2 regions of the Butyricicoccus sp. AM32-19 genome follow, and region 2 is predicted to be linked to the other one. Evidence: predicted binding sites of a transcription regulator. Region 2 holds the regulator's gene; the other holds the start of a gene.
What was found. Region 2 encodes HrcA, which represses chaperone genes, less so after heat shock. Its sites were predicted from a motif close to TGTTAGCACTCNNNNNNNNNGAGTGCTAACA; they were not measured.
Positions count from the first base shown of each region.

Region 1: DW806_RS06185 (co-chaperone GroES) is a predicted target of HrcA. The motif match lies at 3,706-3,736, and genes of this name have one in related genera.

Region 1 is NZ_QUIX01000005.1:54,867-69,782, reverse strand. Features, by position in the region: gene glyA (serine hydroxymethyltransferase) at 137-1,390, shown strand; gene groL (chaperonin GroEL) at 1,733-3,358, opposite strand; gene DW806_RS06185 (co-chaperone GroES) at 3,379-3,663, opposite strand; gene DW806_RS06180 (THUMP domain-containing class I SAM-dependent RNA methyltransferase) at 3,838-5,022, opposite strand; gene DW806_RS06175 (hypothetical protein) at 5,465-5,842, opposite strand; gene DW806_RS06170 (hypothetical protein) at 6,074-6,436, shown strand; gene DW806_RS15020 (hypothetical protein) at 6,620-6,820, opposite strand; gene DW806_RS06160 (zinc-ribbon domain containing protein) at 6,869-7,144, opposite strand; gene DW806_RS06155 (sigma-70 family RNA polymerase sigma factor) at 7,221-7,751, opposite strand; gene glmS (glutamine--fructose-6-phosphate transaminase (isomerizing)) at 7,957-9,795, opposite strand; gene glmM (phosphoglucosamine mutase) at 10,357-11,709, opposite strand; gene ruvB (Holliday junction branch migration DNA helicase RuvB) at 11,758-12,798, opposite strand; gene ruvA (Holliday junction branch migration protein RuvA) at 12,840-13,448, opposite strand; gene ruvC (crossover junction endodeoxyribonuclease RuvC) at 13,460-13,957, opposite strand; gene DW806_RS06125 (carbohydrate kinase family protein) at 14,107-14,916, opposite strand, start outside.
Region 2 is NZ_QUIX01000002.1:130,635-145,550, reverse strand. Features, by position in the region: gene DW806_RS02700 (sugar phosphate isomerase/epimerase family protein) at 1-614, opposite strand, end outside; gene DW806_RS02695 (sugar ABC transporter substrate-binding protein) at 1,005-2,018, shown strand; gene DW806_RS02690 (sugar ABC transporter ATP-binding protein) at 2,248-3,753, shown strand; gene DW806_RS02685 (ABC transporter permease) at 3,746-4,729, shown strand; gene DW806_RS02680 (LacI family DNA-binding transcriptional regulator) at 5,276-6,292, opposite strand; gene DW806_RS02675 (Gfo/Idh/MocA family protein) at 6,592-7,599, shown strand; gene DW806_RS02670 (hypothetical protein) at 7,656-8,243, opposite strand; gene DW806_RS02665 (Gfo/Idh/MocA family protein) at 8,342-9,361, opposite strand; gene hrcA (heat-inducible transcriptional repressor HrcA) at 9,665-10,711, shown strand; gene grpE (nucleotide exchange factor GrpE) at 10,740-11,267, shown strand; gene dnaK (molecular chaperone DnaK) at 11,324-13,171, shown strand; gene dnaJ (molecular chaperone DnaJ) at 13,299-14,450, shown strand; partial or broken gene DW806_RS02640 (hypothetical protein) at 14,578-14,840, shown strand.

The DNA.
Region 1 (14,916 bases), on a different contig from region 2:
CTTCTATCAATTTGTGTTAATTTTACTCTTGCTACTCAGCTTGGTTATATTTTTCATAAAATCGACTTGCTTTTTTATGAGGGCAATGGTATAGTCAAAGAGAACTTTATACTACTAAAGCTTGGAGGTAGTTCAAATGTACAAAGAAATGATGGATTCCATCGGTATGATCCAGTCGATCGACCCCGAGCTGGGCAGTGCGATGAACGAGGAGCTGCACCGTCAGCGCCAGAATATCGAGCTGATCGCCAGCGAAAATATCGTTTCTCCCGGCGTTATGGCTGCTATGGGCAGCGTGCTGACCAATAAGTACGCAGAGGGTCTTCCCGGCAAGCGCTACTACGGCGGCTGTGAATTTGTTGACAAGGTAGAGCGTATCGCAATCGAGCGCGCATGTGAGCTGTTCGGTGCAAAATATGCGAATGTTCAGCCGCACTCCGGTGCACAGGCCAACCTTGCGGTTTACTTCGCTCTGCTCGACCTGGGCGACACCGTTATGGGCATGGATCTGTCTCAGGGCGGTCACCTGAGCCACGGCTCTCCGGTCAACCAGTCCGGCAAGAACTACCACTTTGTTTCCTACGGCGTAAACGAGGATGGCTTCATCGACTACGCTGAGCTTGAGAAGGCTGTCAAGAAGCATCGCCCGAAGCTGATCGTTGCAGGTGCATCCGCGTATCCGCGTGCCATCGACTTCGAGAAAATGGCCGAGGTCGCACATGGCTACGGCGCTTACCTGATGGTCGATATGGCGCACATTGCCGGTCTGGTTGCCGGCGGTCAGCACCAGAACCCGATGCCGTATGCTGACGTTGTTACCACCACCACCCACAAGACGCTTCGCGGTCCGCGCGGCGGCCTGATCCTGACCAACAACGCTGTTCTGGCAAAGCGCATTAACTCCGCTGTATTCCCGGGCACCCAGGGCGGCCCGCTCGAGCATGTTATCGCTTCCAAGGCGGTTTGCTTCGGCGAGGCACTGCAGCCGGAGTTCAAGGAGTACGCACGCAAGATCGTTGAGAATGCCAAGGCTATGGCTGCACAGCTGCAGGCACGCGGTGTCAAGCTGGTTTCCGGCGGTACCGACAATCACCTGCTGCTCGTTGATCTGACCGACGAGGAGTGCACCGGCAAGGATCTGGAGGCGCGTCTGGATTCGGTTCACATCACCGCCAACAAGAACACCGTTCCGGGTGAGAAGCGCAGCCCGTTCATCACCTCTGGCGTTCGTCTGGGCACCCCGGCCGCTACGACCCGCGGCATGGGCGTGGAAGAGATGAAGGTCATCGCGGACTGCATTGCAGACTGCATCTATCACTACGATGAGAAGAAGGACGAGATTTCCGCACGCGTTCTGGCACTCACCGAGAAGTTCCCGCTGTACGAATAATCTCCGGCTGCTGCGGAACTGCTTCATCCGGATTTTCGAGCAATGGCTGCATAAAACTCCGGAGCACGCAAATTCGATGATACTCATACAAAAACAGAGCGTTTCACTGCTGTGAAGCGCTCTGTTTTCATTTCCGGGTAAGTCTCAAGCCTCTTGAAGAATACATTAAGCACATTTGTATCTGTAATTTTTCGACAACAGAAAAAGGCCGACGCCTGCATTTTGCAGGCGTCGGCCTCATACATATCTGGCGTCTTTCCACTGACGATTGTCGTAAGTTTATGGTAAGTTTGCCTTTGAACCCTTGAAATCTCCAGTGTTTTCAGCGTTTTTCGGTACTGCTTAGTACATACCGCCCATATCCGGAGCAGCCGGAGCCGGAGCAACAGGCTCCTTCTTATCAGCAACCAGGCTCTCGGTGGTCAGGACCATCGAAGCAACGGATGCTGCATTCTGCAGTGCGGAACGGTTTACCTTGGTCGGGTCAACGATGCCGTTTGCAATCATGTCGCCGTAGGTCTCGGTTGCAGCGTCAAAGCCGTAGCCAACCTTGTCAGCGTGCTTTACCTTATCAACAACGATTGCGCCCTCGATGCCTGCGTTGGCAGCGATCTGCTTCATCGGTGCTTCCAGACCGCGTGCAACGATCTGCATACCGGTCTTCTCATCGCCGGTTGCCTCTGCAGCCAGAGCCTCAACCGCTGCGATAGCGTTTACATAAGCTACACCGCCGCCTGCTACGATGCCTTCCTCAACAGCTGCGCGGGTTGCGTTCAGTGCATCCTCGATGCGGAGCTTCTGCTCCTTCATCTCAGTCTCGGTTGCAGCGCCAACCTTGATAACTGCTACGCCGCCGGCCAGCTTAGCCAGACGCTCCTGCAGCTTCTCACGGTCGAAGTCAGAGGTGGTGCGCTCGATTGCGCCGCGGATCTCAGCAACGCGGTTTGCGATAGCCTGCTTGTCGCCAGCACCGTCAACGATGGTGGTGTTCTCCTTGGTTACCTTGATCTGACGGGCAGAACCCAGCATATCCATGGTAGCGTCCTTCAGCTCGATACCAACCTCCTCGGAGATTACGGTACCGCCGGTCAGGATTGCGATGTCGCGGAGCATATCCTTGCGGCGATCGCCAAAGCCCGGAGCCTTAACAGCTACGCAGGTGAAGGTGCCGCGCAGACGGTTTACGATCAGGGTGGACAGAGCCTCGCCCTCAACGTCCTCAGCGATGAGCAGCAGCTTCTTGCCAGCCTTAACAACCTGCTCGAGGATCGGCAGCAGCTCCTGAATGTTGGACAGCTTCTTATCGGTGATCAGCACCAGAGCGTCGTCCAGGTTTGCTTCCATCTTCTCGGTGTCGGTGCACATATACGGGGTGATATAACCGCGGTCGAACTGCATGCCCTCAACAACCTCAGAGTAGGTCTCAGCGGTCTTGGACTCCTCAACGGTGATAACGCCGTCGGTGGAAACCTTCTCCATAGCCTCTGCGATCAGGGTGCCGATCTCGTCGGAGCTGGAGGAGATAGCGCCTACACGTGCGATGTCGTTCGTGCCGTCAACCTTCTTGGAGTTCTCAGCAATCGCTGCAACAGCAGCCTTGACTGCCTTGGCGATACCGCGGCGCATTACCATCGGGTTTGCACCTGCTGCTACGTTCTTCAGACCCTCACGAACGAAAGCCTGCGCCAGAACGGTAGCGGTGGTGGTGCCGTCGCCTGCGATGTCGTTGGTCTTGGTGGCAACTTCCTTAACAAGCTGTGCGCCCATGTTCTCGAAAGCGTCGTCCAGCTCGATCTCCTTAGCGATGGTAACACCGTCGTTGGTAATCAGCGGACCGCCGTACTTCTTATCCAGTACAACGTTGCGGCCCTTCGGACCGATGGTTACCTTAACGGTATCAGCGAGCTGATCAATACCGCGCTGCAGAGCCTTGCGCGCGTCCTCGCCGTAAATAAGCTGCTTAGCCATGATGAATTACCTCCTGAAAATTACTCTACGATTGCCAGAATGTCGCTCTGACGAACGATGATATACTTCTCGCCGTCCAGCTTAACCTCAGTACCGGTGTACTTGCCGGTGATGACCTTCTGACCCTTCTGAACTTCCATCTTGATTTCCTTGCCGTCAACAACGCCGCCCGGGCCTACTTCGATGATTTCAGCAACCTGGGGCTTCTCCTGTGCGGATGCGGTAAGAATAATGCCGCTTGCGGTGGTCTCCTCCGCCTCGACCATCTTGATAACTACGCGGTCGCAAAGGGGCTTGAGCTTCATAATGGATTCCTCCTATGAAAAATAAGATTTTACAATGTCGGGGGTTAGCACTCAAATTACCCGAGTGCTAACTTCGAGTATTATCTTACACCAAGGAGCCGCAATATGCAAGGGGGTAATCCGGAATTTTCACAAAAATTTTCTGAACAAATTATGAACAGTGCCCTGTACCGCTCAGCGTTTTGCAGGCCGTTTAGCAGACGGTCGGTCGGAGTGCTTATTCTCTCCCCTGTTCGATGCAGACGGGTCTTTAAAATACATATGCAGCTCGCACTTGATCATGCCGTTGTACAGCTTGCGGCGCTTATCCGCCTTGCGGCCGTAGCAGCGCTCGAACAGCGGGTCCGAACTGAGCAGATACTGCTTCATCGGGCTGTTTTTTGTCGCTCTGCCGAGGTCGGCGTACAGCTTTTCCGCCTGCTGCAAGTCCAGCAGACGCTCACCGTACGGCGGATTGGCAAACAGTACGCCTGCACCGCTGTAATCGCGCTTTACTGCGTCCGCGCGCTCGAAGAACACCGTGTTCGCCACACCGGCCTTGCGCGCGTTCTCGATGGACAGCTGCACGCAGTCCGGGTCAATGTCGCTGCCGACGATATCGAATTTTGCGTCCGGCTGGGCAAGGTCGAGCGCACTCTCGCGCGCCTGCTGCCAGACCGACTTGTCAAAGCAGCTCCACCTTTCCGCGTCAAAGCGGCGCAGCAGACCGGGGGCACGGCGCTGCGCGATCATGGCCGCCTCAATCGCGATCGTGCCCGAGCCGCAGAACGGGTCGAGGAACGGATCGCGCCCGCGCCAGCGCGCCAGCTTGACCATAGCCGCCGCCAGCGTCTCACGAAGCGGCGCCGCATTGCTGTTGGCGCGGTAGCCGCGCTTGTGCAGACCGGCACCCGAGGTATCGAGGTACAGCTCAGCCACATCGTGCATGATGGCGAACTGAATCTGATACTTTTCACCAATCTCATCAAACCAGGTCTGACCGTACTTCGCGCCCAGGCGCGATACGACTGCCTTTTTGATGATCTTCTGGCAGTCCGGAATCGAGTGCAGCGTGGAGTCCAGACTGTGACCCTTGACCGGAAATGCGCCGTCTGCCGAAATGAACTGCTCCCACGGGAGTGCTTTTACGCCCTCGAACAACTGGTCGAACGTTTTGGCTTTGAATGTGCCGATGCGGATGAGCACACGCTCGGCGCACCGCAGGTTCAGGTTCGCCCATGCAAGCGTGTTTTCGTCACCGGTGAACAGCACGCGGCCGTTTTCCGCGTGCACGTCGGTCAGCCTGCCGCCGAAGCGCAGCTCGTCCGCGACGATGCCCTCCAGCCCGAATAAAGTCGGACAGCATAATGTAAGTTCCATCGTGTTTCCTCCAAAAAGGCTCCCGCCGTCATAGCAGGAGCCGAAAGTCCTTTTTAACCTTTATATTGTATCGGTTTTTAAGGATTTTGTCAAGATTTGCGACGAGATAACGCGGTTTTCTGAATGCCGCTATTCGGAGCGTTATCGCTTGAGAAGCGATAACGCTCTTGCCTGCCCTGCATGGGCGCAAGAGGGAGACACCAAGGTTTGCCCGTAGGCCACTAAACCTTTTTCCCGCGCCGTGTGCGGATTAAAGCAGTGTTCGATTTGTGCAGGTAGAGCCAGCGCATTCATGTAGGCAAACAGATAGAATCGGCAATGGGTAAAGAGGGCGTTGTCCATTGCAAATTCCAAACAGGAGTGTTTCTATGAACACAGTGGGTATTGATGTTCCAAGCAGAAAGAGCACGGCTGCATCGCTTCGTTCTTTGGGCGAGGTTGTTCAGCTGCCGTTGGATGTTGTCCGCAACGCGGGAGGATTGGCTTCTCTCGCCGAGCACTTGAAGGCACTTGACAGCGAAACCCGCGTTGTGTTGGAACACGCATCGTAGTTCGTGAACGCATCGTCATCCGGCGGTTCCGGCCAACTCCACTGCTCGATCGGCTCATTGATATGCACGTCAAAGAACTTTGTTTCCGGTTCGCCGCACTCGCAGTTCGTTTCAAAGAAGTAATCCGGCATGAACTCTGTTCCGTGCCAGCCTTTACCTTCTCCAGTTTCGGCATTGTACTGCGTAAAGTACCAGCCGATACCCTCCGCTTCTCCTTCTTCCTGCTCAAAACGAACATATGGGAGATAGATCATTTTTTCATTTTTCACACCTTTTTCCTCCTTATTTGAGGCCTATTTTTACTGCGGACAAATAAAAAGTGCCGGTAATGAGAATTTCATTACCGACACTTTCGATAAGGAAGGCTCTTTAGGGTCTTCCTTTTCTTTTTATCAAGAACTACCCCAATTACAGGAGTTATCGCCTATGCCCAGCAATATACCATCAAAGTCCGATGAAAACGGCGCAGCCGAATTCATCAGTACCAGAAACTATGTGACTTGGATTACTATTCCCGCTTTTCGCACGAGGAACTGGAATCCAAGCACGCCGACATTCTGCATTTATACGAGGCCCTTAAGAAAGACACCCGCGTTTGGATTGCCTTATCGTTCGCCCTGATTCCGGTTAGTGCGTTTATCTTAAGGGACTTTTATCTGCTTCTCACCAATCCCACCTATGCCTTCTACACATCAAAAAATATGAACATCGCGGAGATTATAGCTCTTCTCATACATATCAGAGCCCTTCTGCTGCACGCAGCATTCATCGCATTTTCCGTTTCTGACGGTTTCTATCTCGGCTTTCTTCGCCGGCAGAAAGAGACGATCGAGGAGCTGCTTACCATCAACGAAGCCAAGTAAAGGATCTTCTCTATGCATTTCTGCATTTTTAAGCGCAACGAAACGCTGGACGTACTTCTGCTCCCCCACAAGGGAACAAACATGTACAGCTTCGTGAATCTTAGCAAAGGCCATATCTGCCCTTGCTTATTTCCCAGTATTGATGCCGCTATTGCTGACCTTGACGACCGGCAGAAACGTGGCTTAATCCTGAAATACGATGTTATTGCTTAAAATCAAAAGAAAACCTCTGCTCATTTTGAGCAGAGGTTTTCTTTTGCCGCAAGCCGCCCTTCGCCTGCGGATCCGATTCTTCATTTCTTTATCATTTTTCGGAACACACATTCCCTTGCCGATTCCTTTCCTTTGGGCAAAGAAAAAAGCACCAGCAATGAGAAAAGTCATTACTGGCACTTTTAACGTGTCATTTATTGATTTTTTATCGTTACGGTATCACTGCTCACGCATCTTTGCGAAGCACTCGCTGCAATATACCGGGCGGTCAGATTTCGGCTCGAACGGAACGCGAGCCTCGCCGCCACAAGCAGCACAGGTAGCGGTGAAGAACTCACGCGGACCGCGTGCAGCGTTCTTGCGCGCGTCACGGCAGCTCTTGCAGCGCTGCGGCTCGTTCTGGAAACCGCGCTCTGCGTAAAACTCCTGCTCGCCGGCGGTGAACACGAACTCCTTACCGCATTCCTTGCATACTAAAGTCTTGTCTTCGTACATGGTTTTTACCTCTCTTTGATACTGTTCCCTCGGGAAACTTGAAATATATGCGTACAGACACTGCGCCTGCTATCGCCTAAATAGGTTTAATGGCTGCCGATTTTCGCTTGATGCGTTGGACGGCATTATCCACAGATTTGATTGGTTTGTGCAGCGCTTCGGACATCTCTTCATACGATAAGCCGTCCAAAAACAACGTCAAAACCTGTGCCTCAAATTCAGACAAAAGCGAGTAGAGCTTCTTTTTCCGCTCTTCCCTCTCCTCATTGCCGATAACAAGCGATTCAGGATCACCATTCGGTGCAGTTACCCGGGTACGCGATTCCGCAAGGTCTTCAAACAGAGGTCGATCGATTGACATGGACTGATTGAGCGGGTCGTGCTTGAGCGACGCTGCCGCCTTCACTGCGGAATAAATCTTCCGCGTGATGCACAACCGTGCAAACGCTCCAAAGGGTATGCCCTTGCTCTCGTCGTACTCCCGGACGGCATTCAGCAGCCCGAGCATGCCCTCCTGCATCAGATCCTCTGCATCGGCGCCTGCCAGAAAGTAGGGCCGCGCACAGGTCTTGACCAGACGGGTATAACGACGGATCAGATTCTCCATCGCAGGTCCGTCTCCTTGCCGTGCCAGACGGCACAGCTTTTCATCCGGAATCCCGTTCGATGGCTGTATTTGATAATCATTTCTCATGTCAATAGCTATTATACGCGGTAGAATTGGAAATGTCAAGAAACGATTGTCATCTTTACCTATATCACACAAAAACACGCTTCTATTTTTGTGTAATTATGACAATATTGTTGACGTTTTACTCTACAGTTACCGACTTTGCCAGGTTGCGCGGCTTATCGACATCACAGTTGCGCTCCACTGCGATATAGTATGCCAAAAGCTGCATCGGAATAATCGAAAGCGAAGCGGAAAATTCATACAGGCACTTCGGCAGGCGCACGATGTGCTGGCAGACCGACTCATCCCCGGTGAAATCGTCCGTGGTGACGAGCACGACGCTTGCGCCGCGCGCTACAACCTCACGGATATTGGAGACTGTTTTCTCAAACAGTGCCGGCTGCGTTGCCAGAGCAACAACCAGAGTACCCTCCTCGATCAGAGAAATGGTGCCGTGCTTAAGCTCACCGGCAGCGTACGCCTCCGAATGAATATAGGAAATTTCCTTCAGCTTGAGCGAAGCCTCGAGCGCGGCGGCATAGTCCAGCCCGCGGCCAAGGAAGAACACGCTCGAGCGGTTTGCATACAGCGTAGCGATACGCTGCATATCCGACTGGCATTTCAGGGTCTGCTCGATGCACTCCGGCAGGCGCTGGAGCTCAGCGCAGAGCGCACGCTCGTCACCGATGGAGATGAGGCCGCGCACACGCGCGATCTTAACCGAGATGAGATACAGCGCGGAGAGCTGCGCGGAGTACGCCTTGGTGGTGGCGACCGAAATCTCCGGGCCGGCCCAGGTATACAGCACACCGTCTGCTTCGCGCGCAATCGTCGAGGAAACGACGTTTACGATCGCAATCGTGAACGCACCTGCCTGCTTGGCCAGACGCATGGCAGCCAGCGTATCCGCCGTCTCGCCGGACTGGCTGATAACGATGCACATATCCTTTTTACCGATGATCGGGTTCTCATAACGGAACTCGCTGGCAACCTCTGCCGTGCAGCGAATGCGGCACATCGCCTCAATCACGCGCTTGCCGACCATGCCTGCGTGCAGTGCAGAGCCGCAGCCGATGATATGGATATGCTCGATCTCACGCAGACGCTCGTCGGTCAGACCGTTGTCCTCGAATACAACCGCATCGTTTTTGATACGCGGCTTAACCGTATCGGCAACTGCCTTGGGCTGCTCCATGATCTCCTTGAGCATAAAGTGCTGGTAGCCGCCCTTTTCCGCTGCGGACATATCCCACGTTACGGTCATGATTTCCTTCTCTACCGTATCGCCGAACTCGTTCATGACAACTACGCTGTCCGGGCGAACGATTGCAACCTCGTTATCATCCAGAATAATGTAACGCTTGGTGCGATTGATAATAGCGGTAATATCGGATGCGATCATGTTCTCGCCCTCACCGATACCGATAACCAGCGGGTTGCCGCGGCGTGCAGCAACAATCTCCTGCGTGTTATCCATCGAGACTACGCCCAGTGCGTAAGAGCCGCGCAGACGCTGCACGGCCTGCAGAACGGTCTTTGCCAGATCCTCCTGCTTGCCGGTGTGCAGATAGTCCACGAGGTGCGCGACAGTCTCCGTATCGGTCTCGGACTTAAACTCGTAGCCGTGTGCCTCCAGACGCTCACGCAGCTCCTTGTAGTTCTCGATAATGCCGTTGTGTACAACTGCTACCTTGCCCTTGCCGCCCAGATGCGGATGTGAGTTGCGGTCGGACGGCTCACCGTGCGTTGCCCAGCGGGTGTGACCGATACCGCAGGTGCAGTACATGTCGCCGCCTTCCTCCTTGATCTTCTCCTCAAGGTTTGCAATGCGGCCGCGCGCCTTGACAACGCGCAGACCGTCCTTCGTGAAGGCAGCCACACCGGCAGAGTCATAGCCACGGTATTCCAGACTGTACAGACCCTTGATGAGAATCGGAAGCGCGTTCTCGCGTCCGGTGAATCCAACGATTCCACACATAAAATAATACTCCTTTGCAACGGTAAATATAACATATCTTCCGCAACATTTCAGTATGAGCCTTAGGCAGCACGGAACAATGAAAGCTGCGGCTTCTTGCACGAACTCCGGTCGCGCTGCCGCGCCGCTTTGTGAAGATTTTACGTCCTGACTGCGTTGCGATTTTACGATAATACATCAAGCATTACCGCCAAACACGCCTTATTGGTCCGTAAAACTCTCTCACAAATCGCTCTTGTTTAATTATTCCGTATTGCCTTACCTCAATATATGCGGTGAATTTCTAATTTTGGGTATAAAAATAGTGCGTTACGCATAACTGCTCTGTCGATACGGTCGCCCGTATGTTTTAACAGCCTGCTGACGATCAACCCACTTGTGACCGAAGGGCACCCGCCGAATACTTTCGATTAACCCTTTCCTCGTCAACTGCGATACCGGCTGCACCGCAGTTCTGGCGCTTAGCATGTTATGGAATTGTGCGCAAATGCTCCCACCTCCCTATTCAGAATGAAGAAAGTGGGTGTGCAAACCACACCCACTCCCGTTGGCTCTTTTATATTATACAACAGACTCGATGACTTTGGCAACCTTTTTTGCCAAAGTATCTACCTGCTCACTGTTCGTGCCCTCTACCATGACGCGCACAAGCGCCTCCGTACCGGACGGGCGAACCAGGATTCGGCCGTTATTGCCCAGCTCTGCGGAAGCCGCATCGATAGCCGCCTTGACCTCGGGCAGCTGCTGCAGGGTAGCCTTCTTATCGTTCGGCACCTTGACATTGATCATCAGCTGCGGCCACGGCTCAACCTCAGCTGCGATCTCCGAGCACTTCTTGCCGCTCGCCTTGAGGATAGACATAAACTGCAGTGCAGTCAGCTCACCATCACCGGTGGACGCATACTCAAGAAAAATAACGTGTCCGGACTGCTCGCCGCCCAGAATGTAGCCCTTCTTGAGCATCATTTCGAGCACATAGCGGTCACCTACATTGGAGCACTCGATCTTCATGCCGTTCTTATCGGCGTAGGCGTGCAGACCCATGTTGGACAAAATGGTGGCAACAAATGCGCCGCCGCGCAGCTTGCCTTCCTTCTTCATGTGCGCCGCGCAGACTGCCATAATGCGGTCGCCGTCCAGCTCCTCGCCGGTCTCGTCTACGATCAGGCAGCGGTCAGCATCGCCGTCAAAGGCAACGCCAAGATCAAAATTGCCTGAGCGGACACGCTCCTTCAGCTGACCGAGATGGGTGGAGCCGCAGTTATCGTTGATGTTGATGCCGTCCGGCTCATAGAAGCGAATTTCCGCCTTGCACTCGACCAGACGCATAAGGCGCTCCACCGTCGTGGAGGAGGAGCCGTTTGCACAGTCCACCGCCACGCGCAGACCGGACAGGTCGCCCTTGATGGTATCTGCAAGGTGGTCGGTGTACTCGACTACCGGATCGATCTCGCTTTTGAGTACACGGCCGATCTTCTCGTGGGTCATCTTCGGAATAGACTCGAAATCGTCGATCAGGTCCTCAATTCTTGCCTCGGTTTCGTCCGGCAGCTTGTAGCCGTTGCCTGCAAAAATCTTGATGCCGTTGTACTCAAAGGAGTTGTGGCTTGCGGAAATGACAATACCCGCATCTGCCTTATGCTTGATGGTGAGGAAAGCGACCGCCGGCGTCGGGATAACGCCGAGCAGCTCTACATCCGCGCCAACCGAGCAGATGCCCGCGACGAGCGCGTTCTCCAGCATATCCGAGGATACGCGGGTGTCCTTGCCGATCAGCAGCTTCGCCTTGCGGCCGTGTGCAGACTCCTGCGTAAGTGCGTATGCCGCTGCCGCGCCGATCTTGAATGCCAGCAGTGCATCAAGTTCCGAGTTCGCTACACCGCGAACGCCGTCTGTTCCAAAATATCTACCCAAATGAAACACCTAACTTTCTTGTATGATAAAGGCGGGGAAACGATTGCATTACAGCATTTGCTGTCCGTCCGCCGGTTCCAGATTTAAATGACGGTAAGCCTGCAGCGTCACGCAGCGTCCGCGCGGCGTGCGGCTGAGAAAGCCGATCTGCATGAGATACGGCTCATAAACATCTTCCAAGGTGATTGCTTCTTCGCCGATGGTCGCGGCCAGCGTGTCCAGTCCGACTGGACCGCCGCCGTAGTTCTGGATAATGCTTTTGAGCATTCTGCGGTCTACGTTATCCAGACCTAACTCATCAATCTCGAGTGCGCGAAGCGCAATGTCGGCACTTTTTCTGTCAATCGTACCGGTGCCGATTACCTGTGCGAAGTCTCGCACACGGCGCAGAAGCCGGTTGGCGATTCGCGGCGTACCACGGCTGCGCCGCGCAATCTCGAATGCGCCCTCGTGCTCGCACGGTACATTAAGAATGCCTGCCGAGCGTTCAACAATGCCGCACAGCTCCTCCGGCGAATACAGCTCCAGACGGAGCATGACGCCGAAGCGGTCGCGCAGCGGGCTCGTCATCTGACCGGCACGCGTAGTCGCGCCGATGAGCGTAAATTTCGGCAGGTCGATACGGATCGAGCGCGCCGAAGGCCCCTTGCCGATGATGATATCGAGTGCATAGTCCTCCATCGCAGGATAGAGAATCTCCTCTACCGCACGGTCGAGACGATGGATCTCGTCAATAAACAAAATATCATTCTCTGAGAGATTTGTCAATAAAGCCGCCAAATCTCCCGCTTTTTCGATCGCCGGACCACTCGTAACACGGATATTCACGCCCATTTCTGCGGCAATGATGCCCGCGAGTGTGGTCTTGCCCAGACCCGGCGGACCGTACAGCAGCGTATGGTCGAGCGATTCACCGCGCATTTTCGCGGCCTGTATGTAAATGCTCAGGTTTTCCTTGGCTTTTTTCTGACCGATATAGTCCGCCATGGATTTCGGACGGAGCGAATTCTCGGTCTCGTCCTCGCTGAGCTGGCGGGTGGAGATGATGCGCTCATCATCCGTCATGCCGCCGGAAAATTCAATACTCAAAGGTACACTCTCCTACTTGATCAGGCTTTTATCGTCCAAAATCAGGACTTGACCAGCTTTTTCAAGCACTGACGGATGATCTCGTCCGCCTCCATGCCGGCAGCATCCAGACCCTCCATCGCGTGCAGCGCCTCTGCCTGCGTATAGCCGAGCACCATAAGCGCCGCGACTGCCTCCTGCGTGTGGTTGACACCGCCGGAAACGGCGGCTGCCGCCGCCGGAGACGCTGCAGATGCGGTCTCCAGCTGCTCCTTGCTCATCTTGTCGCGCAGCTCGAGTACAATGCGCTGTGCGATCTTCTTGCCGATGCCCGGCGCCTGCATGAGCATTTTTTCATCGCCGGTGATGATGCTGAGCGCCAGTCTGTCCGGCGGTGCGACCGACAGGATGGACAGCGCCGCCTTCGGGCCAACACCGTTAACGCTGGTCAGCATCAGGAAGCAGGATTTCTCCTCCTCGTCGATAAAACCGTACAGCTCAAACACGCCCTCACGGACATTGAGCCAGGTCAGCAGACGCGCTTTTTCGCCGGTTTTCAGCTTGCCGATGGTGTTCTGCGAAGCGTGGCAGGCATAGCCTACACCGCCGCAGTCGATCACCACAAGCCCCTGCTGGAGCACGGAAACCGTGCCGTCTACATAATAAAACATCTATTTAAACCTCATAATAAGCCTTCATAGCGCATGGCCTGCCGGGAATGCCCGTGGCAGATGGCCAGCGCAAGCGCATCCGCGGCATCGTCCGGACGCGGCAGCTTGGTGAGATGGAGAATGCTTTTTGTCATTTCCATCACCTGTTTTTTCTCCGCGCCGCCATAGCCGACAACGGACAGCTTCACCTGATTTGGTGTATAGGATACCGGATGCAGTCCCTTCTGGGCCAGCGCCAGCAGAATTACACCGCGCGCCTGCGCAACCTGAATGCCGGTTGTGACGTTTTTCGAGAAGAAAAGCTCCTCGATTGCCACCTCGTCCGGGTGAAATGTGTCCACCAGCGTACAGATATCATCGTAAATCTCACATAAGCGCAGGTGCATTGGTATTCCGGGAGCGGTTTTTGCCGCACCGTACTGCACCGGCGTAAATTTCATATTATCGAACCGCACCACGCCGTAGCCAATCGTGCCATAGCCCGGGTCGATGCCAAGAATCGTTATCATTTCTTTATAACCTCAAAATTATACCACGTTTGCACACATTGTGCAATAAATTTTAGTGGCAGGTGAATGAAAAATTGAGAATGGCGAATTAAGAACTGCGGTTACGCGCAAAGCGTGTTATTGAATTGCCGCCCTGTGGGCGGACACATTCATTCTCCATTTTCCATTTTCAATTCTTCTTCTGTTGGCATAACCGCGCCCTTATGCTGCACGGTATACGCCGAGCATTCGGACGAAAATGTCAGATAATCCGCGAACTTTTCCTGCGGGATGTCAGCGAGCGTTTCCGCTGTCACACCGTCACGGGTAAGCTGATACAGGAACGACCCGATGAACGAATCGCCTGCTCCGGTGGTATCCGCGACCGTCACCGGCAGTGCTTCGGTCTCGGCGCTCGCGTTCGGCGTGTAGACTGCCGCGCCGTCCGCGCCGCGTGTCACAAGCAGCAGCCTGCAGCCCTGCGAAAACAGAAGTTCTGCCGCTTCCCTCTCGGTTTTGCAGCCGGTGCAGAATTCAACTTCATCATCCGACAGCTTCACGAGGTCTGCACACGGCAGAAATTCACGAATTGCTGCCTGACAGCTTTCCGGGCTGTCCCACAGCGGCAGGCGCACGTTCGGGTCGAACGAGAGAAACGCGCCTGCGTCCTTTGCCAGCCGGATGGCCTTGCGATGTGCCTGCTTGACAGGTGCATCCACCAGATCGACCGAGCAGAAGTGCAGCGCGGCACAGTCCGCGAAAATATCCGGCGTGATCTGTGCTTCATCGAGAAACAGGTCTGCCGAGGGATTGCGGTAGAAGGAAAACTCGCGGTTGCCGTTCTTATCAAGTGAAACAAACGCCAGCGCAGTATTCGCCCGTTCGGTGCGGAACACACTCGAGGTATCCACGCCGTTTGCGCGCAGCGTTTTGAGAATGTGCGTACCGAATGCGTCCTCTCCCACCTGTGAAATCATCTG
Region 2 (14,916 bases):
TCGATCGGATCGCCGCCCATCCAGAACAGGTGGGACGGATCGAGGTTCATGCCGATCATCGGACCGACAGCCTCACGCAGACGGAGCAGCGTTTCCGGGTTGTAAACCAGCTGCATACCGTGGTTTTCGAGCGCGATTCGCTCGATTCCGCAATCCTCCGCCAGCTTAACAAGGTTTTTCCATGCGGGAATCGCAACCTGATTCCACTGGTAATCCAGAATGTCCTGCGTCTCTGGCGGCCACGAGGTCGTGATCCACACCGGCGTTTTATCGCCCTCGCAGCCGACCGGCAGACCGCTCATCATAACGATCTTCTTTACTCCGAGCTGATGCGCCAGCTCGAAGGTTTTCTTGGTTACATCCATGTCCTTTTCATACGCGAGCGGGTTGCCCGAGCAGTTGAGCGCGCACAGCTCCAGCCCCTTTTTACGCATGGCGTCATACCATTTTTCACGGGCGGTCTTGTCGCTTACCAGAAGGTCGAGGTCACAGTGCGGCGCACCCGACCAGTTGCCGGTGCCGATTTCAATAGCGGCAATTTTCTGCTCCACGCAGAAATCGAGCATCTGCTCATAGGGCATATCCAGCGTGCAGGTTTTGATAGCAAGCTTCATTGTCGTATTCCTTCTCTCATTAGGATACTGTAATTTTACCACATTGTAACCTTTGGTGGCAAGAGATGTCTCCAAAATGTGCCCAAAACGACCATGAAATTTCCATGATTTTATGGGAAAAATGCCGTAAGAAAAATAAAAATGCACAATGCACGGCGTCGGATTTTCAAATGTCACAGCAGGAATTTGTGAATGTGTACAAAACGGAATGTGTGAAAATCACCACCTCTTACAAAAATAACAACGAAGGGTTGCCAAAACGATATTATTGCATTAAAATATTACCAGAACGTTGGAGCGTTCCTAAGTCCCACAGCAGTGGGAACCGACCGCAGAGCAGACAACATGAGAGACTGTCTGCTCCGCATAAAAAAGGAGAGAGGTTTTATCATGAAGAAGAGATTACTTGCTATGCTGATGACCGGCGCTATGGTTGCAAGCCTTGCAGCTTGCGGCGGCGGTTCTTCCACCCCGTCTACGGACGACAAGACCGGCGGCAATAAGGCTGGCACCACTTCCGGCTGCTCTGTTGACGTTATCCTGAAGACGACTGCTTCCGAGTACTGGAGCTACGTTAAGGCTGGCGCTGAGGCTTACTCCAAGGACAACCCGGACGTAAAGGTTGAGGTTAAGGGCGCTACCTCCGAGACCGCTTACGACGAGCAGCAGAATATGATCGAGACCGACCTGAACTCCGGTGCATACGATGCATTCGTTATCGCTCCGCTGCAGGCTGACCTCGTTAAGACCCTGATCGCTGGCCAGACCGCACCGATCGTTGCTGTTGATACCAACATCGACGCACCTGAGGTTCTGTCTTTCGTAGGCACCGGCAACGAGGATGCTGCTGCAATGGGCGGCAAGGCTGCTGTTGAGGCTGCTAAGGCTGCTGGCTGGGATAAGGTTCAGGCTATCGCAATTTCCGGTGTACAGGGCGACGGCACTGCTACCGCTCGTCTGACCGGTTATGAGAAGGGCGTTACCGAGGCTGGCGGCGAGTTCCTGAAGGACGAGATCCAGTACGCTGACGCTGTTGCTGATAAGGCTGCTACCTCGATGGAAGCAATCATGCAGAACCATCCGAAAGGCGTCGCTATCATCGTCTGCAACAACGACGATATGGCTATGGCTGCTGCTCGTGCTGCAAAGGGCAACGCTGCTTACGAGAAGACCATCTTCGTTGGTTTCGACGGCATCCAGTCCGCTTGCAACGCTATCCTGTCTGGCGAGGAGACCATGTCCGTTGCTCAGGAAGCATACGACATGGGCTACAAGGCAGTTGAGGCTGCTGTAAAGGCTGTTAACGGTGAGAAGCTGGAGAAGTTCATCGACTCCGGTTGCTCCGTTGTCAACAAGGATAACGCTCAGGAGCGTCTGGATACCCTGAAGGGCTACATCGGCTAAGCAATCCATCCCACACGCTTGTGGTTTTCCATTAGTTCCAGCATTTAAGTGAACGAGAAGAAACCCCTGCTCGATTTTAATCTCTGCAGGGGTTCTCTTTTCAAACATGCTCCCGCGGACAAGAAATGGTAAAGAGCTTGCACTGGGCAGGCTTTTCCTTAGGGAACTGAACCGAGAACAGTTTACTTTGTCCCGCACTTCATCTCGGAGAAGAAAAGGTGATATGCAAATGAGTGAATACGTAGTAGAACTGAAAAACGCGACCAAGCGTTTTCCGGGCGTAGTGGCTCTGAAAAACATGCAGCTTTCCGTCAAGCCGGGCGAGATCCTCGGCCTGATCGGTGAGAACGGCGCAGGCAAATCTACGCTGATCAAGGTGCTGACTGGTGTACATCAGGCAGACGAGGGTCAGATTTTCGTAGACGGCGTCGAGCAGCATTTTAAGGACCCGAACGATTCGGCAGCGGCTGGCATCGCGTGCGTATATCAGGAGCTTAATATTGAGAAGCTGCTGAGCATTACTGACAACATTTTCATCAACAAGTGGATTAAAAAGGGTACTCTGCTGGATTACCCGACCATGCATAAAAAGGCAAAGGAAGTTATGGCTTCGCTCGGTCAGGACGTAGACCCGACCAAGCCGGCAGGTAACTTTGGTATGGGCGTACAGCAGATGATCGAGATCGCGAAGGCGGTTCTGATCAACGCAAAAATGATTATTATGGACGAGCCGACCTCCTCTCTGGGCGAGAAAGAGGTTGAGCAGCTGATGAAGACGTGCCGTGAACTGAAGGCACGCGGCATCGGCATCGTCTTTGTATCCCATAAGCTGGAGGAGCTGTTCGAGCTGTGCGACCGCGTTGAGGTTATCCGTGACGGTGAGTTCATCGCAACCAAGCCGATCGATCAGTGGGATAATGACTCCCTGATCACCGCAATGGTAGGTCGTTCGCTGGACAACCAGTTCCCGAAGGAATTCGGCGAAAAGTCCAAGGAGCCGATGCTCGAGGTTGACAACGTTGTTGAGGCAGGCGTCCTGAACGATGTATCCTTCAAGGCATACGGCGGACAGATTCTGGGCTTTGCAGGTCTGGTCGGCGCCGGCCGTACCGAGATCATGCGCGCAGTATTCGGCGCAGATCCGATCGACAGCGGCAAGATCAAGATCAAGGGCAAGGAAGTACATATCAAGTCCCCGCGTCAGGCGATCCATCACGGCATTGCGTTCCTCACCGAGGACCGTAAGGGACAGGGTCTGGTACTGGCTCAGACCATTCGCACCAACCTGATTCTTGCTAACATGAAGGGCTTCTCTTCGGGCTTGTTCCTGAACGAAAAGAAGATCCTCGAGGCAGGCGAGCAGAACATTGCGTCGCTGCGCATCAAGACCCCGTCGATCGACGAGATCGTAGGCCAGCTGTCCGGTGGTAACCAGCAGAAGGTCGTAATCGGCAAGTGGGTCAACACGGATGCAGAGATCTTTATCTTTGACGAACCGACCCGTGGTATCGACGTCGGCGCAAAGGTCGAGGTTTACAACGTAATGAACAGCCTTGTCAAGCAGGGCAAGTGCGTTATCATGGTATCTTCGGAAATGCCTGAGATCCTCGGCATGTCCGACCGCGTAATCGTAATGCGCGGCGGCGAAGTAATGGCCGAAGTAGACCGTGACAGCGAACATTTCAATCAGGAAGACCTTATGAAGGCAGCTTGGGGAGGTAAATTAGATGACTAAATCGAAGAAATCCAGCAGTTTGATGTCTTATGCTGGTACTTTTGGCGCACTGGTAATCCTTTGTGTAGTTCTGGCGATCGCTTCGCCGAACTTCTTTAAGTATTCCAACATGATGTCTGTTCTCAAGCAGACCTCGTTCAATGCACTGGTATCCACCGGTATGCTGCTCTGCCTGATCACCGCCGGCATCGACCTGTCCGTAGGTGCGAACGCAACGTTCGCTGCCTGCCTTGCAGGTATGCTGGTTAACAAGGACATGAACAATCCGGTTCTGCTGCTGGTTGTTGCCATCGTTGGCGGCACCCTGATCGGTTGGATCAACGGTATGCTTCTTACCCGTCTGCACCTGCCGCATCCGTTCGTATCTACCCTCGGTATGAAGAACGTACTGTGGGGCGGTGCGCTGATCATCACCAACTCTCAGATGGTATCCTTCTCCGGTAATGATGCTGTTATGTGGCTCGGTTCTTCGACCGTAGCCGGCTTCCCGGTATCCTTTATCGTAGTACTTGTCATCTACGTTATCATGCACATCCTGCTGACCAAGACCGCTCTGGGCCGTTCCATCTACTGTGTAGGCGGCAACCCGGAAGCAGCTCGTCTGTCCGGTATCAACTCCGCTAACGTGCTGACCTTCTGCTACACCCTGTCCGGTTTCATGGCAGCTCTGGCTGGTATCGTATCCATCGGTCGTTCCGGTATCTGCAACGGCGTTAACGCTATTCAGCCGTACGATACCGACGCAATCGCAGCCTGCATCATCGGCGGCGCATCCTTCATGGGCGGCAAGGGCACCATGGTTGGTACCATGCTCGGCGCGCTGATCATCGCTGTTCTGCGTAACGGCTTCTCCCTGCTGTCCGTTTCTTCGGCAGTACAGAACCTCGTACTCGGCCTGGTTATCATCGGCGCCGTACTGCTCGACGTTACTCGTGAGCGCATGGCTGCTAAGGCTCGCCGTCTGGCTGCTAAGTAATCAGTCCGCGCATATCAAACAAAAAAGAGTCGCTGTAAAGCGGCTCTTTTTTGTTGTGTAAATCGTTATCTGATTACTAAAGTATTGGAAATGGGAGCCAACCTTTGGCTGGGGGACCAAAAGGATAGACACCTAAGGTTTCTATCCTCTTGGGACTCCATCTTCCTTTATTTCTTAGTTTGGCGCAGATCAGAGAACGGCGACCGCTTCGATATGGGGAACGGCAGTCGGGTTACCATTGCGTGTCTTTCGCAAACTATTCGCAGTTCACAGATAGCGTACTGCTACACATGCGGGTTATTCTTCACAGGCGCGACATAACAGTGTCGCGCAACTCGTTGGCTTGGATATTTTGCACGACACCTACGAATTGCACTCGTTATACCGTAGGGTGTGACGACTCGGCGCACCGCTTGTATCCGACCTGCACAATCTATCCCGTAGGGGCGGCCATTGGCCACCCACACAACGGTAAACCGTCACGTCAATTTTCCATTCTCCATTATCAATTCTCAATTACTGCAAATCGCTAAATGCAATCTCTCGTTACAACATCTCCTGCGTAATCAACCGCAGATCGGTATAATACAGCTCCCGTTTGGGCTGCACGCCGCGCAGCAGCATTTGATACATCGCCAACACGGCGTGGAACGATTCCTGCGAGAATGACTGACCGATCACGAAATCCACCGTTCCCTCGCGCAGATACCGCTTCGCGGTTGGCGTGAGGTCGTTGCAGACGATATGCGGACGGGTGGTGCGCCGCGCTTTTCGGATGCCCGCGATGCAGCCGGAGAGCGGCTGGCAGGCCATATAGACGGCGTGCAGGCGGCTGTCGGCCTGAAGCGCCTGCGCGACGAGTTCACCGGTGAGTTCAGGCATTTCGTTGGTTTCGATCACGCGGTAGGCATCTTCGGAGAAACCCAGCTCGAGCAGCCGGCGGCAAAAGCCGTCCACGCGGCCTTTGTGGGCCTCCATACGCAGATTTCCGGTGACAATGAGAACGTGCTCGGGCGGGCGGATGAGCCGCGCCATGACACCGGCGGCGATAGCGCCTGCGCGGACAAGATCCTGTCCGGCGTGGCACAGACGGCCGCTGTGCGGCACATCGGCATCATAGGTGATGACGGTAACGCCTTTCTGCACCGCCTGCTCGATGGCGGCGCGGACCTCCGGCGTATTCTCGGCACGGATAATGAGTCCGTCCACGCCGGAACGAATCTGTTCGTCCATCGCGCGGAGCAGCTCCTGCATCGTCATGGTGCGCAGCGGCTGCTCGGTCAGTATAAACGCCGGATCGGCGATATAGCGCAGTGCCTTGCGAATGCCGCTGACGATCTGCCGGTTGAAGTGCCCATCCGTCCATTGCGGAATGAGAATAGCCGCTTGCCTGCAATCTGCCGATTTCGGCGGCACTGGAGACTGGTAGCCGAGTTTTTCTGCGGCACGGACAACTTTTTCGCGTATCATCGGATTGACGTTGGGGCGTCCGTGCAGCACACGGTCCACCGTGCCGCGCGACACACCGGACAGCTCTGCGATTTTTTGTATGGTAACTGCCATTGACACATTCTCCTTTTCTACTTCAAAGTATAGGGGAGAGCAGCGCTGACGTCAAGTATAACTACGCACAGTGCACAATCAAAAATGCACTGTCATCTGCTTTTGAGCCTTCATTTTGCCATAAATTTGCGGTGCTTTTTTAGGCAGGCTACCAATGTTTTGGTGGGACGGTTGACCGTGACGGCGGGATTGCGGTACAATGTATACAATGAAGAAAAAAGTGTGAAAAAACGCGGGAATCCGCGAGTATTAACGAGATTTTAAGCGATTATTCTTGCTGTTAAAAGGAGAGGATCAGCATGCTGAATATTGGTGTTATTGGCTGCGGCGCAATTGGCCGCGATCACATTCGACGCCTGACGGACATTGTTCCGGGCTGTCAGGTTGTTGCCTGTGCAGACTATTTTGAAGAAGCTGCGATTAAGGTTGCGGCGCAGTACGAAGGCATGAAGGCATACAAGACCGGCGAGGAGCTGATTGCAGCACCGGAGGTGCAGGCGGTCGTTATCACCTCGTCCGACCCGAGCCACGCAGGCTATGTGCTCGAGGCTCTCAAAGCGGGCAAGCAGGTGTTCTGCGAGAAGCCGCTGGCACAGAGTGCCGCCGACTGCGAGAAAATCATCGCGGCCGAGACCGCACACGGCAAGCGTTTGGTACAGGTCGGCTTTATGCGCCACTATGACCGCGGCTACGCCGAGATGAAGCGCATCATCGACTCCGGTGAGCTGGGTGCGCCGCTGATGATTCACGCGTGCCACCGTAACGTGTCTCAGCCGGACGGCTTCCAGACCGAGATGGGCGTTTCCAACGTTGCAATCCACGAGCTGGACATATGCCGCTGGCTGCTCGGCGATGAGTATAAGAGCGGTCAGGTGCTCAAGGTGCGCCAGTCCGCGTGCTCTACCAAGGGTTACGACAACCCGCAGATCGTGCTGCTGGAAACCCAGTCCGGTGCGCGTATTGACGTAGAGGTTCAGGTTGCGGACGCTTACGGTTACGACATCCAGTGTCAGGTCGTCTGCGAGAAGGGCACAGTCAACCTGCCTGATCCGTATGCGGTTGTCAAGCGCTCGAACGCAACCCGTTCGTTCCCGATCCTGACCGACTGGAAGGACCGCTTTATTGAAGCCTATGACATTGAGCTGACCCATTGGGTCAAGACACTCGAGGAGAAGGGTGAGCCGGATGGTCCGTCCGCATGGGACGGCTACGCTGCCTGCGTCGCAGCAGACACGCTCAACCGTTCCCGCGGCACGAATCAGTTCCTGCCGATCGAGATGATGGATAAACCTGCTCTCTACAAATAATCTCTCATATATAAGAAAAAGGACCGCCCCAGCGGTCCTTTTTCTTTTATATTGGGTTATACGGTCAGCTTTTCCGCTTGATATGCGGCACGGATAAACAGGGCAAGCAGCACAAGGCTGGCAATCTGCGAGAGAAAAATCGGAATGGAAGTTGGCAGCATGCGCAGCAAAATGTTGATAAGGGAAAGATAAAAGCACCAGCGAATACGCTTGGGCGGAAAGTCGTAGCCGCGCTCTGTACAGACATCGTCCAGTCCGGTGTACAGCCAGAACTGCGAGACATAGGCTGCGATCACACCGGCAAGTGCGATCAGGCTGAACAGCAGATAAAACGTGCTGGGTGTATACGGCGGCGTGTCGCTCGGAACGAGCGTCATGGCCAGCAGGCCGACAACGGTTGCCGCCACGCTGAGCACAGTGGCTGTGAACGCACGCTGCAGGCGCTCGGACACGCGGCTGAACCGGTAAAACGGATAAAACTGCACGAGGGTGCAGAATATACCGAGAATGCCGGTAACGGTGAGCGCTGCACCGTTTGTACCGTTCAAAGTGACGGAGCCGCTGAATTGTCCAAGCACCAGTGAAACGGCGCTGCACAGCCAGAACATGGAAAGCCAGCGGGCAATGGGAATGTTGTTGTTCATAATCTCTACCTCCTTGCCATTATAATAGCAGAGAAGATGAAAATATGCAAGAAAAAGCAGAGCCTTTCGACTCTGCTTTTGTGCGATTTTACAATATATTAATACTGTACCTGAACCGGCTTGCCGGAGTGGAACGAATCCGTAATCGCGTAGGTAACGAGGGTTGCCTTGGTGCCGTCGTAAACGGTCAGCTCGGGCTTGCGGTCCTTCTGGATGCAGTCGATGAAGTCCACCATTTCGAGCAGGTAAGCCTCTGCGAAACGCTGCGGGAAGTTCTCGACGATCTCCTGACGGGCACCGTACTGATCGTAAACCATTACACGGTCCTTCCACGGTACACCGGCTACGCGGATATGCGCCTCGGTGCCGACGATTTCGGTCTCGGTGTGGTAGCCGTGCGGCGCAGTACGGCCAACGTGCAGGAAAGCGACCGTGCCATTGTCAAACTTGAGCATTGCCATGCCGGTCTCGGTGTCGCCGTTCTCGGCAAACTCGGGGTGCTTAAAGTTGGTGCCTGCGGCGTAAACCTCGGTAACCTCACCGCCGAGGAACCAGCGCATCAGGTCAATGTCGTGCGAAGCCGCGTCGATGAAGATGCCGCCCGAGGTCTTGGAGAACTTGATGCAGCTCTCGACCAGTGCTTCCGGGTCCAGACCGGTAGCCTTTACCAGATACGGCTTGCCGATGCGGCCTGCGTTGATCTGTGCCTTTGCATCCGCATAGGACGGATCGTAGCGGCGCATAAAGCCAAGGAAGAAGATCTTGTCCTGGTGACGTTCAACAGCAGCCTCAGCGCGCTTGCACTCCTCAAGCGAGCAGCCGAGCGGCTTGTCGGTGAAAACGTGCTTGCCTGCATCGAGCGCGTACTCGATCATCCAGCAGTGCTCCGGAGAGGAGGAGACGATAACGACAGCTTCAATGTCTGCCTCATCAACCATTTTCTTGTAGTCCGTGGTGGTGTACTCCACCTTGAGGTAGTCCTTTGCCCAGTCCAGCTCCTTCTGCACGAGCGAGCAGGCAGCGACCAGCTTGCAGCCGGGAATCTTGAACGCAAGATTCTGCGCGTGTACCGAACCGAGACGGCCCAAACCAACGATGCCAACTTTGATTTCCTTCATGTTTGTTCTCCTTTTTATAGAGCGGATTTTCTCTCTACGGCAATCGAACGATTGCCTGTCTCTCTCATAATAATTTTATCACTGTGTGAACGCGAACGCAAGGAAAAACGACCAAATCAGAGCATTTTTCATACGGTGAAAATTGGCATTTCAGCACTCGGCAGACGAGTGTGATAAAATTCCGACCATCATTTCATAAATTGTTCACAAACAGCACTTGACTTTGTCCGTATGTGGTGGTAAATTAAGTTTAGCACTCGGGGAGATGGAGTGCTAACAACCGAAAGAAAGGAGTCTGCTTCGGTGGAGCTTTCGGAACGTAAAAAGCAAATACTCAAAGCCATCATCGGCGATTACATCCGCACGGCTGAACCGGTTGGCTCCAAGGCATTGACCGAGGGACACGAGCTGCCGTTCTCGTCCGCCACCATCCGCAATGAGATGAGTGAACTGGAGGACATGGGCTACCTCGAAAAGCCGCACACCTCTGCGGGGCGAATCCCCTCACCGCAGGGTTATCGACTGTATGTGGATGAACTGATGGAGCGTCCGGCCGACAATGCGGAGGACGGAAACGCACTGCAGAACAGCGTGCTTACCAAGGTACGCGAGCTTGACCACCTCATTCAGGAAGCCGGCAAGCTGCTCACCAGTCTGACGAATTACGCGTCGGTTGCTATCACACCGGCCATGACGCAGATCGCCATCCGGCAGTTTGAGATCATTGCAGTCGATAAGATGAATTTCGTAATCGTAGTAGTTACGGATTCGGGCACGGTCAAGAATAAAATGGTCCGCACGGTGGCCGAGGTCTCCAAGGATGAGGCCGAGCTGCTCACCTATGTGCTCAACCAGACGTTGACCGGACTGCCGCTCTCGAGCATCACCGCCGAGCGATTCGACATTGTGCGCCGCGCCGCGGGATTGACCGCGCTGCTCGCTCCGGTGGCCGAGTACATCGCAGAGCTGATCACCGAGCTGAGCGACCAGAAGGTTTACCTCGACGGTGCCAGCAAGCTGCTTCGTTTTCCGGAGTACCGCGATACGAAAAAGGCGCAGACGCTGCTCGATTACATGGAGGACGACCGTAAGCACCTGCTGCCGGCCACCCGCAAGATCGACGGCATCCAGTTCTTCATCGGACCGGAAAACGGTGAAAACCCGCTGAGTGAAACCTCGGCGATTTACGCAAAATACGATATCGGCAAGATCGGTCAGGGTGCGATCGGCATCGTGGGTCCGACCCGCATGGATTACGCCAAGCTGTCCGCACAGCTCAGCCGCTTTGCAAAAGGGCTGAACAAGCTGATTGCCGAGACATTTTTAGATGAAAAAGACGGAAATCATTGATTTCCTGTAAACGGAGGCACAAAACGACATGAGCAAAAAGACAAAGCCGGAGGCGGAAGAGCAGGAGCAGGTAAAGACCGAGGCTCCCGCAGAGGAGACCGCTAAGGCTGATGCAAAGCCCGCGACGGACTGGGAAGCCAAGTATAACGACTTGAACGATCGTTATCTCCGCATGGCGGCGGAGTACGACAACTTCCGCAAGCGCAGCCAGCGCGAGCGCGAGCAGGCGTACACCGATGCAGTCAGCCGCGCCGTAACCGCACTGCTGCCGACCTATGATAACCTCGAGCGGGCGCTCAAGGCAGAGACCGCCGACACCGAATATAAAAAGGGTGTCGAGCTGACCATGACGCAGCTGACCGAAAGCCTCAAGGGCATTAACGTCACCGTCATCGACGCTACCGCAGGCACCGCATTCGATCCGAACTTCCACAACGCGGTTATGCACGTTGAGGATGAAAGCCTCGGTGAGAATGTTATCGCGGAAACCTTCCAGCAGGGCTTCCAGATCGGCGATAAGGTTATTCGCCATGCGATGGTGAAGGTTGCAAACTGATTACTAACTATTAATTAAAGTAAACTAAATCCTAACTATTAAGGAGTGTATTTATTATGGGTAAGATCATTGGTATTGACCTTGGTACGACGAACTCTTGTGTATCTGTTATGGAGGGCGGCGAAGCCGTAGTCATCCCTAACGCTGAGGGTGCGCGCACCACTCCGTCTGTTGTTGCATTTTCCAAGGACGGCGAGCGTATGATCGGTCAGGTCGCTAAGCGCCAGGCTGTAACCAACGCTGACCGTACCATTATTTCTATTAAGCGTCACATGGGCACCGACTACCGCGTAAACATCGACGGCAAGCCGTACTCCCCGCAGGAGATTTCCGCTATGATCCTGCAGAAGCTGAAGGCTGACGCAGAAGCATACCTCGGCCAGCCGGTCAATCAGGCGGTCATCACCGTTCCGGCTTACTTCTCCGACTCGCAGCGTCAGGCTACCAAGGATGCCGGCAAGATCGCAGGTCTGGAAGTTCTGCGTATCATCAACGAGCCGACCGCTGCTGCGCTGGCTTACGGCGTAGATAAGGAATCCGAGCAGAAGATCATGGTTTACGACCTCGGCGGCGGTACGTTCGATGTATCCATCCTGGATATCGGCGAGGGCGTTCTGGAGGTTCTGTCCACCGCAGGTGATACCCACCTCGGCGGCGATGACTTCGACCAGCGCATCATCGACTGGATGGTTGACGAGTTCAAGAAGTCCAACGGCATTGACCTGTCGAATGACCGTATGGCTATGCAGCGCCTGAAGGAAGCTGCTGAGAAGGCAAAGATCGAGCTGTCCGGCATGAGCCAGACCTCCATCAACCAGCCGTATATCACCGCAGACGCAACCGGCCCGAAGCACCTCGAGCTGACCCTGACCCGTGCAAAGTTCAACGAGCTGACCGCAGACCTCGTAGAGCGCACCATGGGCCCGGTTCGTCAGGCTATGAGCGACGCTGGTCTGTCCGCTTCCGATCTGTCCAAGGTTCTGCTGGTTGGCGGTTCCACCCGTATCCCGGCTGTACAGGAGGCTGTTAAGGGCATCACCGGTAAGGAAGGCTTCAAGGGCATCAACCCGGACGAGTGCGTAGCAATCGGCGCATCCATTCAGGGCGGCGTACTTGGCGGCGAGGTCAAGGACGTGCTGCTGCTCGACGTAACTCCGCTGTCCCTCGGCATTGAGACCCTCGGCGGCGTATGCACCAAGCTGATCGACCGCAACACCACCATCCCGACCAAGAAGAGCCAGATCTTCTCCACTGCAGCTGACAACCAGCCGTCGGTTGAGATCCATGTTCTGCAGGGCGAGCGCGAGATGGCTGCGGGCAATAAGACCCTCGGCCGCTTCACCCTCGACGGCATCGCTCCGGCACCGCGCGGCATTCCTCAGATCGAGGTTACCTTCGATATCGACGCAAACGGCATCGTAAACGTATCCGCTAAGGACCTCGGCACCGGCAAGGAGCAGAAGATCACCATCACTGCATCCACCAATCTGTCTCAGGACGAGATCGACAAGGCAATGCACGAGGCTGAGCAGTACGCTGAGCAGGATAAGAAGAACAAGGAAGCAGTTGAGGTTCGCAACAACGCTGAGCAGCTGGTATTCCAGTCCGAGAAGGCACTGACCGATCTGGGCGACAAGCTGTCCGCAGATGAGAAGGCAGGCGTTCAGGCTGAGATCGAAAAGGTTAAGGAAGCGCTCAAGGGCACCGATACCGATATGATCAAGGCTGCAACCGAAGGTCTGTCCAAGAAGTTCTCCGATCTGGCCGGCAAGATCTATCAGCAGCAGGCACCGCAGGGCGACCCGAACATGGGCGGCCAGCCGGGTGCAGGCGCACAGGGCGGCCAGCAGGGCGACTTTGTAGACGCTGACTTCACCGAGGTTAAGGACGACGACAATAAGTAATAAGCAAGAGTGAAGATAGAAGAGTGAAGAGTGGAGAGAAAAACTCCTCACTCTTCACTCTCCACACTCCACTCTAATGGAGAGGCGCACTTTGGTGCGCCTATCCCTGTGTATAGGATGATTTTTTATGGCTGATAAAAGAGATTATTATGAAGTGCTCGGCGTACAGAAGGGCGCAAGTGATGATGAGCTGAAAAAGGCATACCGCAAGCTGGCGCGCAAGTACCACCCGGACCTCAACAAGGATAATCCGGAGGCTGCGGATAAGTTCAAGGAAGTAAACGAAGCATACGAGGTGCTGTCCGACAAGGAGAAGCGCGCCAAGTACGACCAGTTCGGCTTTGCCGGCGTTGACCCGAGTTACGGCGGCGGCGCCGGTGCAGGCGGCTACGGCGGCGGCTTTGACATGGGCGATTTGGGCGACCTGTTCGGCTCATTCTTCGGCGGCGGCTTTGGTGGCGGACGGTCGTCCCGCCGCAACGCACCGCAGCGAGGCGAATCCATCCGTCAGACGGTGATCCTGTCCTTCGAGGAAGCCGCATTCGGCTGTGAGAAGGAGATCACGGTCGAGCGCATCGAATCCTGTGACGACTGCGGCGGCACAGGTGCCGCAAAGGGCACCACGGCGGAGACCTGTCCGAACTGCCGCGGCACCGGCGTTGTTACGCAGACCCAGCGCACGCCGCTCGGCATGTTCCAGACGCAGGGCGCCTGCCCGAACTGCCGCGGCACCGGCAAGATCATCAAGAAGCCGTGTCCGAAGTGCGGCGGTCAGGGTCGTGTCCGCAAGACCCGCAAGTTCAAGGTCAACATTCCGGCAGGTATCGACGATGGTCAGTCCATCCAGCAGCGCGGTCAGGGCAATGCAGGCGTGAACGGCGGTCCCGCAGGCGATCTGTTCGTAACGGTTGCCATCCGTCCGCATCCGATCTTTACCCGCAACGGCTCGGATGTACATGTCGATATTCCGATTTCGTTCGCACAGGCCGCACTCGGCGATACGCTGCAGGTGCCGACCATCGACGGCCGCATCGAGTACAAGATTCCGGAAGGCACGCAGACCGGTACGACGTTCCGCATGCGCGGCAAGGGCATTCAGAATGTCAACGGCCGCGGTCGCGGCGACCAGTACGTCCGCGTAAACATCGAGGTGCCGAAGAACCTGTCCGACAAGCAGAAAAAGCTGCTGCGTGAGTTCGAGGAAACGTCTACCGACGAGAATCAGGTCAAGCGCAAGAGCTTCTGGGATAAGGTAAAGGACGCACTTAAGGATAAATAATTAAAGGAGCTTTGCTTTTTGAAGAAATACGGCGAATTGGATTCGGTAAGCTGACCGGGAGGTCGGCTGAACCCATAAACCACCTCCCCAAAGGACGAATAATATCGACTTTTCAGGAGGAATTCTCATGAATCGGGAGAATAAACGCAAGCAATATCAAAAGGGTTATTACAAAACGCACGCCTGCGACGACAGCTTCACCTGCAGGGTGTGCGGCCGTCCGGTCGTACCGGCAGGCGCGGTGTACTGCACTCTAACCGCGCAGCGGCGGACGATAACCCGATGAAGCTGATGTCCATCGCCATGAAGCCGGTGGCGTTCCCGCCGTTCCCACTGGAGCGGATTGAGGAGCTGACCGCGCTCATGGGCGGAGAAGGCTCGGTAGAATAAAGAAAACCACCCGGGATTTTCTCGGGTGGTTTTTCGTCTGCAGGAGGAAAATGGAGAATTGAGGATGGTAAATAAA